DNA from 3 places in the Inediibacterium massiliense genome. Region 3 is predicted to be linked to each of the others. Evidence: riboswitches for the same ligand, from Rfam matches in the RefSeq annotation. Region 3 holds a riboswitch; each other region holds the start of a gene.

Region 1 (6,034 bases), on a different contig from region 3:
AAATTCATGACAACTAGCTTTCTTTGCTGCCTCTATTATTTCTTCATCTGTTGCATTTTTTTTACCAATTCGTATATTTTCTTTTATAGATAAATTAAATAAAAAATTATCTTGAGATACATAAGAAATCACATCACTAATCTGACTTAATGAAATATTTTTTACATCTATGCCTCCAATTGTAATTTTTCCATCTTTGCAATCCCAAAAGCTTGCCATAAGTTTAGCCACAGTTGATTTTCCAGAGCCAGATGGTCCAACGATAGCAGTCATTCCATGAGGTATAGTTTCAAAGGATACTTTATGAAGAATTTCTGTATCATTATATCCAAAAGTAACACCTTTAAATTTGATCTTATAATCTATTAATTTTTTGTATTCTATTGGACGATTCATTTCCTCTGCATCAAGTATTTCACATACTTCATGAATTACCGTTCCCATAGATGCTATATTATCTGTATATTTCATAGCATGAATCAAAGGCCCACCCAATCCAAAGGATAAGATAATACAAGTAATGAATGTAGCTAAACTCAAAGTTTGATTCATATAGAAATATAGTCCTGCTGGAAGAACGAAAAGAAGTGTAGATGGCATAATATTCATAACAGCTGTATATTCTAATAAGGTTTTTATGAAAAATTTTGTTATAGCATCACAGCTATGCTTTACAGAATCTGAATATTTTTTATAAGAAGCAGCTGACTGATTAAATGCTTTAATAGCTTCTATTCCATTTACATACTCTATCACTTGAGCATTCATATCATTTCCAGTCTCTACATTTTTAGGATAATAATATGCATATTTTTTCATCAAAGGTATGTAAAAAATAATACTCATAGGAATGGTAATCAATGCAATCAATGCAATTCTAAAATCAAGATAAAACAAATAAACTAAAATACATATTGGTACCAAAAGATTAGACGTCATTTCAGGAATGAGATGCGCAAGAGGTGGCTCTAATTTTTCAACCGTATCTACTATAATCGTTTTCATTTCACCAGATGGTCTATTAAGCACATATCCTAAAGGAACCTTCGATAATTTTTTAGTTATAGAAGTTCGAATATTTTGAATAATACTATATGCTGACTCATGAGATAAAGAAGTAGATATTAAATTGCATAAGACTTTTATGGTATATCCAATCAAAGCTATAAAAACTGCAAATGTCATACCTTGCACCGTATAATGATCTTCAACAAGATCTACTGTTATGTGGGCTATAGAAAAATAAGGTACCATACCACCTGCAATACCTATGATTGCAAATATTACAGAAGCAATCATTTTGCCCTTGCATTGTGATGCAAAGGATAATAATCGTATTAATGGGTTTTCCTTTTTTTCATTCATTTTAAATCCTCCTTTTTAAATGGAACTTATAATCATTCTCAATCACCCTACAAAACAGTATTATAGTCATTTAAGTTTTTCTTTTCCACTCTGGTTTAACAGATTTGCTCCATTTAGGTGATAAGTTTTTCTATATTTTAAAGGTGTGATATTCATCACCGCTTTAAAAGCTGCTGAAAATTTACTAGAATTTTCGTAGCCTACTTTTAAAGCTATAACTGTCACACTATCATGACTATGACGAAGCATCTTAGCCGCCACTTTCATTCGATATGAACGCATATATGCATAGATAGAGGTCCCATAAACTCCTTTAAAACATTGTTGCATAGCAGTCACTGAAATATTAAATCCTTCAGATAATTCTTCTAATGTAAAATGCTTTTCCATATTTTCTGTCATATATTTTTTCATTTCTTTAATAATATCCACTTGGTTTTTTTGAAAATATCTTCTTTTTTCGCATTGATCTTTTAAATCAAACGACATTAAAAAAAGAAACAACTCCATTATTTTAACCTTAAAATAGCCAAATTTTAATTCATTTGGCACAGAGTAAAGTTCATTAAAAATATGCTGTATAGAGTCCTTCGCACGCATAATAAAACATCTATTTTCAAAACAAAGTTTATCTCTAAGTTCATACAAATCAATAGTCAGTTCATTAAGTAAAGGAGATATAAATTGACTCGCTTCCTGAAGATGAATAACAATAGAAACTCCATGATAATGTGCCAAAGGAAAATGTGAAATTTTAGTTATATTACTGAGCATATTCACAGCTAAATCCCCTTCTTCTAAATAAATATAAGTACCATTTAAAAATTCACATTCAAATCTTCCTTCTCTACAATGATTAATTTCCATTGTATCCTCTTCCATACGCTTATTATGAATACATTGTTCCATATGGATGTCATTATAAATGAGTTTTATCCCCGGAAATACTTCATAACTTGTCATGGTCCCTTCTCCATTATGATTTCTCATCTTAAACACAATACTATCATCCATTTTTTCCTCTATCAGAACCTCTGATTCATATAAATCTTTTATCATTGGTGACTTATTCATATACAACACTCCTAAAAATATCTTTTCTCATATGGTATTATATAACATGCTCATATTCATTATAAATCAAAATAGTAGGCACTTGTATTAAATGCCTACCTTTTTGAAGCACAATTCTTTACACTAAAAATTATATGCTTTCTTTATTATCTATTGTTTTCTTTCGTAAATAGATCCTTTAATTCCTGGGTTACTGATTTTATATTAGACTGAGAAATAATAGCAGAGACTACTGCAACTCCATCAATACCTGTTCCTCTAAATGCAGTAATAGTAGTTTTATTGATTCCTCCAATCGCTACAATAGGTAAAGAAATGCTTTTTCGTATTCTCATAAGCTCTTCCATTGGGGTAAATTTTGCATCTGTCTTTGTCCCTGTTGTAAACATTGCTCCAATCCCAAGATAATCTGCCCCATTTTTTTGTGCTTCTATTGCTTCTTCAAGGGTAGAAGCAGATATACCCATAACTTTATCATTTCCAATCAATTTTCTTGCAATTTTTGCAGGTATATCACTTTGCCCAATATGTACTCCATCAGCGTCTACTGCCAATGCAATGTCAATTCGATCATTAATAATCAGTGGTATACCATAACAATCTGTAATTTTTTTGATCTTTACAGCAGTTTCGAAAAACTCTAGAGATGAACAATCTTTTTCGCGTAATTGTACCAGAGTACATCCCCCTAATATAGCTTGTTCTACGGCAGTTTCCAATTTTTGTGTACTCATTAAATTTCTATCTGTCACAAGATATAACGTATAATCAATATTTTGTTTCATCTATTTTCGCCCTTTCTACAAAACAATCCCTATTCATATTGGATAAAGCGTCAATGATTCCAATATGGAAACTACCTGTACCCACTGCTCCTGCTTTTTCATATGCAAGATCCCCTGAAATTCCCATTGATGCAATCCCTGCAACCGTAGCGGTATAATAATCTTTTGTTACACCACAAAAACTACCTACAATGGCAGAGGTCATACACCCTGTCCCTGTTACTTTAGTCATCAATTGATTGCCGTTTGCTATTTTAGCAACTCTAACACCGTCAGAAATAGTATCTACCTCTCCAGTAATCCCTACTACACAAGAGAGCTTGTCAGCTACCATTTTTGCAATATCTGTTGCATCATTTTTTTGATCCTCCTTAGCTGCATCCACACCTTTTGTAGAAACACTTAACCCTGCTACAAAAGATACCTCTGATAAATTTCCACGAAGTACATCAATTTTAACTTGTGAAAGAATTTCTCTTGTAGCTTTGTTTCTAAGTGAGGAAGCTCCAGCTCCAACAGGATCTACAACTACAGGTATCTGTAGTGTGTTTGCTTTTTTTCCTGCTGTAATCATAGATTCTATGGTTCTTTGATTTAATGTTCCGATATTTATAACCAGTGCTGAAGAAATAGATACTATTTCCTCTACCTCTGATAGATCATCTGCCATAATAGGCGATGCTCCCATTGCTAAAACAGCATTTGCACAATCATTTACTGTTACATAATTGGTAATATTATGTATAAGCGGAGTTTTTGTTCTTACATCATCTATCAAGTCCATACACTCTTTTGTTAAATAATTCATGATTATTTCATCCCTTTCTTTTATTTAAAATCAAATCCGAAAAACTACTATTTACTTTGTTTGTAAACCATTTTTATACAAATCATAAAAATGATGTGTAGGTCCATGACCTTTTCCTATAGCAAGAGAATGTTTGATTGCTGTTGTAATATATTTTTTTGCCTGCTGAACCGCTTGTGACATTGACATACCAAGAGCAAGATTAGAAGCAATGGCTGAAGAAAAAGTACACCCTGTCCCATGTGTGTTTTTTGTATCAATACGTTCTGTTTCAAAATGATAAAAATCTTTTCCATCATATAAAACATCTAGTGCATCTCCAATGGCATGACCACCTTTTACCAAAACATTCTTACAACCCATATCATAAATAAGCTTTGCCGCTGTTTCCATATCCTTTGTATTACTTATCTTAATATTTGATATTTTTTCAGCTTCTGGAATGTTTGGAGTCAGTAAATCTGCCATAGGAAGTACAACTTCTATCAATGTTTCTATAGCATTAGGATTCATTAAAGGGCAACCATTTTTTGCATACATCACAGGATCAATTACAACATTGCGTGGCTTGTACTCCTGAAGCTTTTCTACTACAGCCTTCATACAAAGAGGCGTAGACAACATACCAATTTTTATAGCATCTACCTCAATATCCTCAAATACCGCATCCATTTGCTTTTTTATCATATCAGGAGTAACATCCTGTATGTCAATTACACGGCTTGTATTCTCCGCTACCACTGAAACAATTACACTCATACCAAATACCCCATGGGCTGAAAAAGTCTTTAAATCTGCTTGTATTCCTGCCCCTCCACTACAATCTGATCCTGCAATCGTCAGTACCTTTTTCATAAAACTACCTCCTTTTTTAAACTCTTTTGAAATGCATAACAAAAATTATAAGATTATTTACAAATCTATAATTTCCTATGTATTATAAAAAAATAAGGTGCTTTTCCTTTACAGGAAAGCACCCTTTAATCCAATACAAAATAATCTTGTAAATGATTCGCTTCCCTACGTAAGTATTAACCAACAGGTTCAAAGGGTCAGGTTTTAACCTTCTCAACTACAACTAGTTCCCCCGCAAATAATAATATTTAATTTTATGGGTTAAAAAAATAGAGTACAATCCTCTGTGGAAAGCACTCTAATCATATACAAGTATCCTAAATGATTTGCTTCCCTACGTAAGTGTTAACTAACAGGTTCAAAGGGTTAGGTTTTAACCTTCTCAACTACAACTAGTTCCCCCGCAAACATATAAGAATTATATCAGATAAAATATAATTTGTAAATTTTCACAAATCAAATAAATGTGTAAATTTTTTAATACTTACATCTATTCTTTCCTAAAAATAAATACTTTCCTCTTTTTACACAGAGGAAAGTATTTACATATGTTCTTTACGATAAAGTTATTTTGATAATCTATCTGTTTGAATCATCTCATGCTTATTTTGCATAATCCTCATATATATTTTCAATTTTTGACCAGTCTATCAAATTCCATATATTTTTAACATAATCCGCTCTAACATTTTTATATTTCAAATAATAAGCATGCTCCCAAACATCTATAGTTAATAATGGCTTTTTCTTTATGCTCAATGGTGAATTTTGATTGCTAGTTGTAATGATTTCTAACTCTTTATTTTCATCTAGAACAAGCCATCCCCAACCTGAACCAAAATGAGCTATAGATACATTATTGATCTTTTCTTTCATTGCTTCAAAACTACCAAATTTATTATTTATAGCTTCTAAAAGCTTTCCTTCTGGTGCTTTTTTAGGTTTAGGTGATAAAATCGAAAAATAAAAATTATGATTTGCTACCCCTCCACCTTGATTGATTACACCTTGTCTTATCTTCTCAGGAATACTGTCGATATTTGATAATAAATCCTCTAGTGTTTTACCTGATGTAATTTCATCATAGCCTTTTAGTAAGGCATTTAAATTATTCACATATGTTTGTAGATGCTTTGCATAATGAGTT
Region 2 (6,034 bases), 790 kb from region 3:
ATCAAAGAGTCAGATTTTTTAGTTCTTCAATTAGAAGTTCCAATAGATACAGTTAAGCATTCATTAAAGCGTGCTAAAGACTTAGGGGTATATACAATCTTAAATCCTGCACCTGCACAAAAACTAGATAAAAGTATTATTGAAAATGTAGATCTTTTAATTCCTAATGAAACAGAGCTTGAAATATTAAGCGGAATAGAAATAAATAACGAAGAAGATGTAATTAAAGCTTCAAAGAGCTTGATAGAAAAGGGAGTAGAATCTTTGATTGTTACATTAGGAGAAAAAGGGTCTATGTATATAGATGAAAAAGGATTTAAAAAATTTAAAGCCCATAAAGTAAAAGCAGTAGATACTACAGCAGCAGGAGATAGTTTCATAGGAGGAGTATGTGTTTCCTTATCAGAAGGAAAGACTATAGAAGAAGCAATAGGATACGGATCAAAGGTAGGAGCTTTAACTGTAACAAAAAAAGGAGCACAAAGCTCTCTTCCTTATAAAGAAGAAATAGAAGCACTCAAGGAGGCATAAAAATGAAAAAGACAACTTTAATTCATAGTGAAATTTCTTATATGATTTCTCAAATGGGACATACAGACAAACTAACTATTGCTGATAGTGGACTGCCTATTCCTAATGAAGTAAAAAGAATAGATCTAGCACTTAGAAAAGGAATACCTAGCTTTATGGATACTCTAGATACGATTTTAGAGGAATTAAAAGTGGAGGAAGTAATTGTTGCAAAGGAAATGGAGACAGCAAGTCCTATTCTTTATGAAAAATTTATGAGAAAAATTTACGAAGTAGAAGAAAATGAAAATACAAAAATAAAAATTACAAAAGTAGATCATGAGACTTTTAAGGATATGACAAAAGAATCAAAAGGAATTGTGAGAACAGGAGAACATACTCCATATGCAAATGTAATCTTAAAATCAGGTGTTGTATTTTAAGGAGAGATGGGAATGAATAAACCTATATTTGAAATGAAGGGGATTATAAAAGAATTCCCAGGGGTAAAAGCTTTAGATGGTGTAGATCTTAAAATTCATCAAGGAAGAGTAATGGCTCTACTTGGAGAAAATGGGGCAGGAAAATCTACTCTTATGAAAATATTAAGTGGTGTGTACACAAAAGATCAAGGTCAACTTATTTATAATGGAGAAGAAATTCATTTAAAAGGCCCAAAAGATGCCCAAGATCTTGGAATCAGTATTATTCATCAGGAATTGAATTTAATTCCTCATTTAACTATTGGAGAGAATATATTTTTAGGAAGAGAACCTGTAAACTCATTTAAAAAAATAGACTGGAAAAAGCTTTATCAAGATAGTGAAAAATTGTTAAAAAAACTCAAAGTAGATAAAGATCCTAGACAAAAGGTTTCTCAGCTAAGTGTTGGTCAGCAGCAAATGGTTGAAATTGCAAAGGCTATTTCTTTAAATACAAAAATTATTATTATGGATGAACCGACAGATGCTCTAACAAAAAAAGAAACAGAAAGTTTATTTGAAGTAATTGATGAATTAAAAAAAGATGAAAAAGGAATTGTTTATATATCTCATAGACTTGAGGAAATTTTTAGGATGTGTGATGATGTGACGGTTTTAAGAGATGGAAAGTTTATTGGGGAAGATGAAGTGAAAAATTTAGAAGAAAATCAATTAATAGAAATGATGGTAGGCAGAAAGCTTACAGAGCAATTTCCTAGAATTCCTGCACAAAAAGGAGAAATGTCCTTAGAAGTAAAGAATCTGTCTAATGAATATATAAAAGGTATTGATTTTACATTAAGAAAAGGAGAAATTCTTGGAATTTCAGGACTTATGGGCTCTGGAAGAACAGAGCTTGCAAAGACTTTATATGGAGCGATTCAAAAAAGTTCAGGAGAAATCTATATAGAAGGAAAAAAAGTAGAAATAAAATCCCCTCAACAAGCTTTACAAAAAGGAATTGCTTATGTATCAGAGGATCGAAAAGGAGATGGATTAATTTTAGGACTTTCTGTAAAAGAAAATATGACTATATGTTCTTTGAAAAAATTTGAGGAGTTTTTATTAAAAATTAGTCCTAAAAAAGAAAAAGAAGCTGTAAAAAAATATATTGATCACATGAATATAAAAACTCCTAGTGAAAATCAAAGAATTAAAAATTTAAGTGGAGGAAATCAGCAAAAAGTTTCTATTGCAAAAGGACTGATGACAAAACCTAAAATTTTAATATTAGATGAACCTACTAGAGGAGTGGACGTAGGAGCAAAAAAAGAAATATATGATTTAATTAATGAATTTAAAAAAGAGGGTATGAGCATTATTATGATTTCTTCAGAGATGCCAGAGGTATTAGGCATGAGTGATCGTATTTTAGTTATGTATCAAGGAACAATTAGTGGAGAATTTTCTATAGAAGATGCTTCCCAAGAAAAAATTATGAAATGTGCTGTAGGTATAAAGGAGGCTTAAACAAAGTATGAATAAAAAATTACTCATGAAATTTAAATCTATTATAGGACTCATTGTTTTTTCCCTCATTGTTTCTTTACTGAGTCCTAGATTTTTGACATTACCCAATATACTCAATGTATTAAGACAAACTTCAATTAATTCTATTATTGCAGCAGGTATGACTTTTGTTATTTTAACAGGAGGAATAGACTTATCTGTAGGTTCTATTTTAGCTTTTTCTGGTGCTGTATCTGCATATCTTATTTCATCAGGAGTCCATGTGTTTTTATCTGTAGCCATCGCTTTAGTGATTGGTGTGTTAGCAGGATGTTTTAGTGGAATGATTATTAGTAAGGGAAAAGTTCAGCCCTTTATTGCAACTTTAGTTACAATGACTGTTTTAAGAGGAGCAACTTTAGTTTTTTCTGATGGAAAGCCTATTACATTAGCAGGAGATCAGACCTCTGAGTTGTTTTCAAATATTGGAGGAGGATATTTCTTAAAAATTCCTATTCCAGTTTATTTAATGGTTTTAGTGTTTATCTTATCCTATTATATTTTAACTCAAACAAGAATAGGAAGATATATTTATGCTTTAGGTGGAAATGAAGAAGCATCCAAGCTTTCAGGACTTAGAGTGTCTAATATTAAACTTTCTGTATATGCCATCAGTGGATTTTTAGCAGCTTTAGCAGGAATTATTACTACATCAAGAATTTCTTCAGCAGATCCTAATGCAGGGATTGGATACGAATTAGATGCCATTGCAGCTGTTGTATTAGGAGGAACAAGTCTTGCAGGAGGAGCAGGAAGTGTATTAGGAACCATCATAGGAGCTTTAATTATAGGGATTTTAAACAACGCTTTAAATTTACTCAATGTTTCTTCGTATTATCAAATGATTGCAAAGGGAGCAGTTATATTAATTGCAGTATTATCTGATCGAAAAGAAAAATAAATAGTTTATTTTTCTTGAAAAGGGATAAAATAACATTGTCATGATGGGTTTGTTTTTTAAAATCCATATATATAAATTATAAAGGAATGGGGGAATTAAAAATGAAAAAGGTAGTATCTATTTTCATGGTAGCCATTTTGGCTATGGGATTATTAGCAGGTTGTACAGGGAAGCAAGCAGAGCCTCAGAAAGAAGAAGCTAAAAAAATAGGATTGATTATTTCCACTTTAAACAATCCATTTTTTGTAACATTAAAAGAGGGTGCTGAGGCAAAAGCCAAAGAATTAGGGTATGAGTTAATTGTATTAGATTCGCAAGATAAGTCAGAGAAGGAACTTTCTAATATGGAAGATATGGTAACAAGAGGCGTTTCAGCTATTATGATCAATCCAACAAACTCTGATACAGTAGGAAATGCCATTAAGATTTCAAATGATGCAAATATTCCAGTACTTACTCTAGATAGAGGAGCAAAAAGCGGAGAGGTAGTATCTCATATTGCTTCTGATAATGTAGCAGGTGGAAAAATGGCAGGAGAATACATTGTAGAAAAACTTGGAGAAAAAGGAAAATTAGTAGAGTTAGAGGGAATTCCAGGAGCTTCTGCTACAGTAGATAGAGGAGCAGGATTTAATGAAGCGATCAAAGGAAAAGAATTAACAGTAGTAGCAAAACAAACTGCAAACTTTAATAGAACAGAAGGTTTGACAGTGATGGAAAATATCTTACAAGCACAACCAGAAATCAATGCTGTTTTTGCTCATAATGATGAAATGGCTTTAGGTGCATTAAAAGCTATCGAAGGAACCAAAAGAGACATTATGGTTGTTGGTTTTGATGCTACAGAGGATGCAGTTACATCTGTAAAAGAAGGAAAACTTGCTGCAACTGTTGCACAGCAACCAGATAAAATAGGATCTTTAGGAATAGAAACAGCAGATAAAATAATCAAAGGGGAAAAAGTAGATGACTTTATTCCTGTTGATTTAAAATTAATAACAGAATAATAAGACTTTACAAAAAACAAAAATAAGAATACAATGAAAGCAACAAGATAGTTTTGCTAGGGGGGCCTTTTGGCTGAGAAGGATTTTTCCTGACCCTTATTACCTGATGCAGGTCATACTGACGTAGGGAAGCAACGAGAGATCAAGCTTACCTTCGGGTAAGCTTTTTTTGTAAGTAAAGCCATAAAATGAATAAACTGGGGAGCTCATAAATGGGCTGAGAAAGAGATGTGATCTCTGACCCGTATAACCTGATTTGGATAATGCCAACGTAGGGAATCTTTCTGCATGCAAAGTGGGAGTTCTCTGAGAATTCCCACTTTTTTGTATAATTTATAAAATTTCAATGAAGGGAGGGGAAAAGATGATTGTAAATGGAAAGATGATGAATATTCCACAAATGCATATAGAAGAATTTTTGAAACATTTAAATTTAGAAAAAGACAAAATAGTCATAGAAGTCAATGAAAAAATTATTGTAAAGGAAGAGTATAAAGAACATATTCTTAATGAAGAAGACAAGATAGAAATTGTAAGTTTTGTAGGAGAAGGTTGATATGAACATATTTGTGAATGAAAAAAGCTAGAAGTAAAGAGTGATGCAACTGTATTTCATGTGAAAAATTTTTATAAAAACGATGCAGATATTATGATACGAAATGGATTTCCAATCAAGGAAGATCAAAAATCAAAAGAAGGAGACCACATTATTCTTATAAGGAGAGCAGAACTTAGAGAAAACCTAATTCCTCTTGGAGTTACAAAAGTTTCTGCAGGAGTTACTACAGAGGTGGGGGGACATAGTGCAGAAGATAAGGGAGATGGACAGTTTGACATATCAGATACAAGAAGTGTAGAAGAAATGAAAAAAGCCATATTAGAAAAAGGATATCAGCCTATATTAAAAGACTGGATGATTATATAAAGGAGATGAAAGTATGTATACAACTCAAATGGATGCTGCTAAACGAGGGATTATTACTAAAGAAATGGAAATTGTATCAAAAAAGGAGAATATAGAAGTAGATATTTTAAGAAAACTTATTGCAGAGGGAAAAGTAATTATTCCTGCCAATAAAAATCACAAATCATTAGATCCTGAAGGAGTAGGAGAGGGACTTAAAACGAAGATCAATGTAAATTTAGGTATTTCTAAAGATTGTTGTGATATAGAAAAAGAACTTGAAAAAGTAAAGGTAGCTTTAGATATGAAAGCAGAGGCTATTATGGATTTGAGTTCTTATGGTAAAACAGAAGAATTTAGAAGAAAATTAATTAAAAGATCAAGTGCTATGATAGGGACTGTCCCTATATATGATGCGGTAGGCTTTTATGATAAGGAATTAAAAGATATTACTGCAAAAGAATTTTTAGATGTAGTAAGAAAACATGCAAAGGATGGAGTAGATTTTGTAACCATTCATGCAGGGCTGAATAAAAATACCGCAGAAACTTTCAAAAGAAATAAAAGACTTACGAACATTGTATCTAGAGGTGGATCATTGCTTTATGCATGGATGGAGCTAAATAATCAAGAAAATCCATTTTATGAATATTATGATGAGCTATTAGATATTTGTGGGGAATATGATGTAGCATTAAGTTTAGGAGATGCATGTCGACCA
Region 3 (6,034 bases):
TTTAATACCTGCGCAAGGAATAAAAGCTTTATCAAAGTGATAGTTTTTAAGATCTGATATGGCTTTTGATCCTAAAATATTTCCTTTATAATTTTTAATTGTCCCACCTATCATGATGGTTTCTATATTTGGAATTTGACACAATTCTTTTGCAATATCTAATGAATTGGTTACAATAGTAATGTTTTTGTTTTGAATAAAGGGGATCATTAAAAGACTGATTATGCTGCCCATAAGCATAATGGTATCTCCATCTTCAATAAGGGTTGCTGCTAGTTTTGCAATTTTTTGTTTCTCTTCTAAAGCTTCAAATTTACCTTCTTCTATAGATGAAATCCATTTAGATTTTTCAATACGTATAGCTCCACCATGAGCTTTTTTAAGAAACCCTTCTTTTTCTAGAGCTGTTAAATCGCGTCTTATGGTATAGATAGATACATTAAAAGTATCTGTTAGTTGTTGAAGATTGACAACTCCTTCTTTTTCAACAAGTTCTGTTATTTTTTTTCTTCGTGCTTCTGTAATCAATGTAGCTGCCCCCTGTATCATTGGATGATCAATTTATGATCATATTATTATAATATATTTATCATAGTATGATTATATTTTATCATATAATATGATAAAATATTTGTAAATGGTTTGTTGAAAAGTTTATTATATACATTGTAATGCATATTCACAAAAATGGATATGGTTTTAATTAAATTTTTATACTTTTCTAATAATAAGAAACGAGATAAAATATTTTATAATACATAAAATAATAAGAGGTGTAAAAAATGATTCCTATAGAAGAAAAAATACTAAACATGAGAGAAGAAATCATTCAAATAAGAAGAGAACTGCATAAAATTCCAGAGGTGGGATTTTGTGAACATAAAACAAGTCAGTTTATTATTCAAAAGCTTGAAGAATATGGTATAGAGGTATATAAAAATATAGCCAAGACAGGAATTATTGGGGTTATAAAAGGGAAAGAAGAAAAATCTATTGCTTTTCGCGCAGATATGGATGCACTAACTATTCAAGAAGAAACAAATTTTTCTTATGCATCTCAAAATGAAGGGATGATGCATGCTTGTGGGCATGATGCACATATGACTATTTTATTAGGCTTTGCAAAATATTTATCTATGGGAGGAAAAGAATTACCTTATTCTGTAGTATTTTTATTTCAACCTGCTGAGGAAGGACCTGGAGGGGCACTTCCTATGATAGCAGAGGGAATCATAGAAAGATTTCATATTCATAAAATCATAGGACTTCACGTATATCCTCAAGTAGAGGAAGGTAAAATAGGATGTAGAGTAGGTCCGATGATGGCACAAACTGGAGAATTTGATATGGTTATTTCAGGATGTGGAGGACATGGCGCGATTCCTCAAAATGCAATAGATAGTATTGTCATTGCTTCCAATATAATATCTTCCTTTCAAACGATTATTAGCAGAAATATTAATCCTATAGAGGGAGCTGTTCTTACAATTGGAAAAATGTGGGGAGGAGAAAGAAGAAATATTATTGCAGAAAAAACTTATTTAGAAGGAACTATTAGAGCCTTTGAAGAAGAAGTATATGAAAAAATAAAAAAAAGAATGAAGGAAATCAGCAAAGGAATAGAGAAAATGTATGATTGTTCTATAGAATTAATATTTAGAGATATGTATCCAGCTGTAGTAAATGATAAAGAAATGGTTAAAGCTCTTCAAAAAGCTGTTGGAGATGAAAATATGAAATTGGTAAGTCCTCAAATGATTGCAGAAGATTTTTCTTATTATCAAAAGAAAGTACAAGGACTTTTTTTCTTTTTAGGAGTTAATAATAAAGATCAAGGACATATATATCCTCTTCATCATTGTAAATTCTCTTTTAATGAAGAAATACTTTTAACAGGCATTCAAATCTATAAAAATTTATTAATATTTATAGAAGAGCAAAAAATATAAAAATAAGGAGTGAAGTATTTGGAAAATAGCGGAAAAGTAGAAGTTTTAGGAGTCAATATATTGTATTTGATTACAGCTATTTTTCTTTTAACTGTAGGCTATTATGTTCAACATGAAAATTTAAAAATAGGGTTATTGATTACGGAATATGTGCTTGTTTTATTACCACCGCTTTTATACATAAAAATAAAAAAAGATTCTTTCAAAAGAGTATTAAGATTAAATTCTTTATCTTTAAAACATGGAATCATGATTTTTTTTATAACCATTTGCATGTATCCTGTAGCTCTTTTTTTCAATTTGGTTTTTATGATGTTTTTAAGTATTTTTGTAAATATAAGACCGCAATCTATTCCAACTGCTACTAATTTTTCTGAATACTTTGTGCTTTTATTTATTATTTCTATATCTGCTGGAATTTGTGAAGAAGTTTTTTTTAGGGGATTATTACTAAAAACATATGAAACAATAGGAGAAAAAAAGGCTATATGGATATCTGCTCTATTGTTTGGGGTGTTTCATTTTAATCTTCAAAATTTTTTAGGACCTATTATATTAGGAATTATATTTGGATACTTGGTGCATCAAACCAATTCTTTATTTGCAGGAATCATTGGACATATGACGAATAATGGATTAGCTGTAACGTTAGGATATATGATTCATAAGTATAGTCAAAGATCACAACCAATGGTTGAGAGTGCAGCACATTTAGAAACTTTTCAAATTCTGATTATTACTGTCTTTTTTGGAATCGTATCTGTTTTTACAGCTACCTTAGGATATTCATTATATAAAAAAATCATAAAAGATATGAAAAAGAATAAAAAAGAATGTTATTTTATTGAAAATAAAGAAAAAACCAATACAATGTCTAAAATTGTATTTACACCTATTGGGTTAACAGTTATTATATTTATATATATGGGTTATTTACAAATTAAGCATATGATGCTTTAACTATAGTTAGGAGAGTGTATATGGAAAAGATAGCCATAATTACCGATTCTTCTTGTGACTTACCACAAGAGTGGATTGAAAAATATAATATTGAGGTACTTCCTCTTCGTGTGATTTATTCAAAAAAAGAATTTAGAGATCGAGTAGAAATTTCTCCACAAGAAGTTTATGAAAGTTTAGAAATAGAGACTCCAAAGACTTCTTTGCCTTCTCCAGAGGATGCGAAAAACTTGTTTCAGAAATTACAAGATGAAGAGTATACTCATGTGCTAGGTATATTTATTTCAAGTGGTTTAAGTGGTACATACAATATGGTTAAAAATGTAGCGAATGAATTTAAAAAATTGACCATAGAATTAATGGATTCTAAAACTTTATCTATGGGACTTGGATTTTTAGTTTTAGAAGCAGCTAAGGAAGCTTATAAAAATTCTAATTTTGAACAAATTATAGAAAAAACGAAAAAAATACTTCATAAATCAGATCTTTTTTATGTATTAAAAACTTTAGAATATTTGCGTAAAGGTGGCAGAATTGGTTTAGTAGAAGGAACAGTAGGAGAAATTTTAGGAATCAAACCTATTATTTCTATAGATGAGGAAGGAAAATATTATACCTATAAAAAAGTAAGAGGACGAAAAAAATCAATAGAGGATATTTATTCTATTGTAAAAGAAAAGATAAAAAATAAAAGAATAGATATTGCTATTATGCATGGAGATGCTGAGGAAGAAGCTAAGAAACTTTTAGAGAGGATAAAGGAGATAGGAAATATTAATGAAATATTATTTTCTCAGATTAGTCCAGTTTTAGGAGTCCATACAGGACCAGGACTCATTGGAGTAGTTACTTTTGAAATTTGACCCACTATATTTTATACATTATAATTATAAAAGATAATATAAACGGGGAGCTAAAAAAATGGCTGAGAGGAAACTTATTTGTTTCGACCCATAACCTGATCTGGATAATGCCAGCGTAGGAACATAAGTAAGAAAATGAGCTGCATTCTTTTCAGAATGCAGTTTTATATTTTGTAATGAATATTTTTGAAGGGGGTGATGAAAATGAAAAAATTTACTACAAAAATGATTGTAGAAGCAGGGATTATGATTGCATTAGCACAAATTTTAAGCTATATTAAGATATTTGAAGGGCCTTATGGAGGATCTATTACAGCAGGAAGTATGGTACCTATCTTTATATATTCCATAAGATGGGGATGCGGGCCTGGGATTTTAGCAGGAGTTGTATATGGTATTTTACAATTTTTATTAGGAAAATCATGGTCACTACATATTTTATCTATAGTTTTTGATTATATAACTGCTTTTGGCGTTTTAGGACTTGCAGGACTTTTGAACAAAGATTTGAAAAGAGTGAATATTAGTATATGCATAGCTACTATAGGAAGATTTATTTCTCATGTTATATCTGGAGCAATTGTTTTTAAAGCGTATGCGCCAGCAGGTGAAAATCCATGGGCTTATTCTATGAAGTACAATGCAAGCTATTTGGTACCAGAATTGATCATATCCATTTTTATCATTAGTATTTTATATAAATCTTTAAAATATCATTTAACAAAACAGTAAAATAAGTATAAAAAGGGTACCCCTTGGCCATAATAAAAAATATAGGGGAGGGGTATGAATGTCTAAGAAAAACAGTGTAAAAAATAAAAAGAATAAAATAGAAACCATCGAAGACAAATGGAAATATGAAATTGCTCAAGAGCTTGGATTATTAGAAAAGGTAGAAAACTTAGGATGGGGAGGACTTACTGCGAAGGAAACAGGAAGAATTGGAGGACTTATTACGGTAAGAAAAAAACAATTGAATAAGAAAAATACAGAGGGATAGAAAATCTATCTCTTTTTGTTTGGAAATATATTATAATAAACAAGTGAAAATATAAGATAGGGGAGAGATGGAATGAAAAGCTATAGTGCTTTTGCTTATGTATATGATCAATTGATGGAAGATGTAGACTATGATGAGTGGATCGTGTATATTGAAGATATTTTTAAAAGGTATGATATAAATCCTCAAAATATAGCAGAATTAGCTTGTGGGACAGGGAATATTACGAATAGACTTGCAAAAAGAGGATATAATATGATTGGAGTAGATATAGCAGAAGATATGCTTTATGTAGCATCTCAAAAGGCTCAAGATATGGATTTAGATGTAGTTTATCTCAATCAAGATATAACAGATCTTTTATTGCCTACTCATTTGGATACTATTTTATGTATTTGTGATGGTGTAAACTATATCATTGGTGAGGAAGATTTACTCAAAGTATTTCAAGGAGTATATGATCATTTAAAGGAAAATGGATGCTTTATTTTTGATATTAGTAGTTATTATAAATTATCACAAGTATTAGGAAATCATACTTATGCAGAAAATTTAGAAGAAGTTTCTTATATATGGGAAAACTATTTTGATGAGAAAAATAGTATATGTAATTTAGATTTGACTCTTTTTATAAAAGAGGGTGACTTTTATAAAAAGTATGAAGAAGATCATATACAAAGGGCATATAAAGAAAAAGAAATCATAAATATATTAAAACAAGTAGGATTTAAAAAAATTGAATCTTTTGATGCTTTTACTTTTTTATCTCCTAAAAAAACAAGTGAAAGAGTTTATTTTGTTTGCCAAAAATAAATTTGACACTATAAACTTATAGCTAATTTGCATTGACACTGAAAATGACCTGTGATAAACTCTAGGTGTAGCAATGATTTGCTACGTATGATATTGGTTAGGAGGATTGTTTGAATGGAAAAAGGTACAGTAAAATGGTTTAATGGAGAAAAAGGTTATGGATTTATTTCAAGAGAAAATGGAGAAGATGTTTTCGTACATTTCTCTGCAATCAACATGGAAGGTTACAAAACTTTAGAAGAAGGTCAAGCTGTTGAATTTGAAGTAATTCAAGGAGAAAAAGGACCTCAAGCTACAAACGTTGTAAGAGGATAATAAAAAGCTTCAGAAAACGTGTAGCCCTCAATAGCCCTGATTGGATAAATCAGGGCTTTTATTACTATAGATGAAAAGGATGGAGATAATGAAAAATTATATACTTCGAGGAGTAGCTGCCAATAAAAGTATAA

Evidence for each region. Region 3 has a riboswitch for thiamine pyrophosphate ahead of thiT (energy-coupled thiamine transporter ThiT). Riboswitches for the same ligand answer to the same signal wherever they lie in the genome.
Region 1: linked by a shared signal. The riboswitch ahead of thiD (bifunctional hydroxymethylpyrimidine kinase/phosphomethylpyrimidine kinase) and the one ahead of thiT (energy-coupled thiamine transporter ThiT) in region 3 are both predicted to bind thiamine pyrophosphate.
Region 2: linked by a shared signal. The riboswitch ahead of thiS (sulfur carrier protein ThiS) and the one ahead of thiT (energy-coupled thiamine transporter ThiT) in region 3 are both predicted to bind thiamine pyrophosphate.

What each region holds. Positions count from the first base shown of each region.
Region 1 is NZ_LN876587.1:208,697-214,730, reverse strand. Features, by position in the region: gene BN2409_RS09575 (ABC transporter ATP-binding protein) at 1-1,365, opposite strand, end outside; gene BN2409_RS09570 (helix-turn-helix domain-containing protein) at 1,432-2,439, opposite strand; gene thiE (thiamine phosphate synthase) at 2,586-3,224, opposite strand; gene thiM (hydroxyethylthiazole kinase) at 3,208-4,032, opposite strand; gene thiD (bifunctional hydroxymethylpyrimidine kinase/phosphomethylpyrimidine kinase) at 4,084-4,887, opposite strand; TPP riboswitch at 5,032-5,131, opposite strand; TPP riboswitch at 5,201-5,300, opposite strand; gene BN2409_RS09550 (superoxide dismutase) at 5,491-6,034, opposite strand, start outside.
Region 2 is NZ_LN876586.1:145,580-151,613, forward strand. Features, by position in the region: gene rbsK (ribokinase) at 1-531, shown strand, start outside; gene rbsD (D-ribose pyranase) at 534-953, shown strand; gene rbsA (ribose ABC transporter ATP-binding protein RbsA) at 966-2,462, shown strand; gene rbsC (ribose ABC transporter permease) at 2,470-3,402, shown strand; gene rbsB (ribose ABC transporter substrate-binding protein RbsB) at 3,504-4,409, shown strand; TPP riboswitch at 4,458-4,556, shown strand; TPP riboswitch at 4,598-4,704, shown strand; gene thiS (sulfur carrier protein ThiS) at 4,774-4,965, shown strand; partial or broken gene BN2409_RS17785 (ThiS-like ubiquitin domain-containing protein) at 4,999-5,334, shown strand; gene thiC (phosphomethylpyrimidine synthase ThiC) at 5,348-6,034, shown strand, end outside.
Region 3 is NZ_LN876586.1:933,389-939,422, forward strand. Features, by position in the region: gene BN2409_RS08200 (DeoR/GlpR family DNA-binding transcription regulator) at 1-528, opposite strand, end outside; gene BN2409_RS08205 (M20 metallopeptidase family protein) at 783-1,949, shown strand; gene BN2409_RS08210 (type II CAAX endopeptidase family protein) at 1,968-2,909, shown strand; gene BN2409_RS08215 (DegV family protein) at 2,930-3,772, shown strand; TPP riboswitch at 3,806-3,911, shown strand; gene thiT (energy-coupled thiamine transporter ThiT) at 3,977-4,504, shown strand; gene BN2409_RS08225 (alpha/beta-type small acid-soluble spore protein) at 4,563-4,772, shown strand; gene BN2409_RS08230 (class I SAM-dependent DNA methyltransferase) at 4,845-5,585, shown strand; gene BN2409_RS08235 (cold-shock protein) at 5,700-5,900, shown strand; gene hslO (Hsp33 family molecular chaperone HslO) at 5,989-6,034, shown strand, end outside.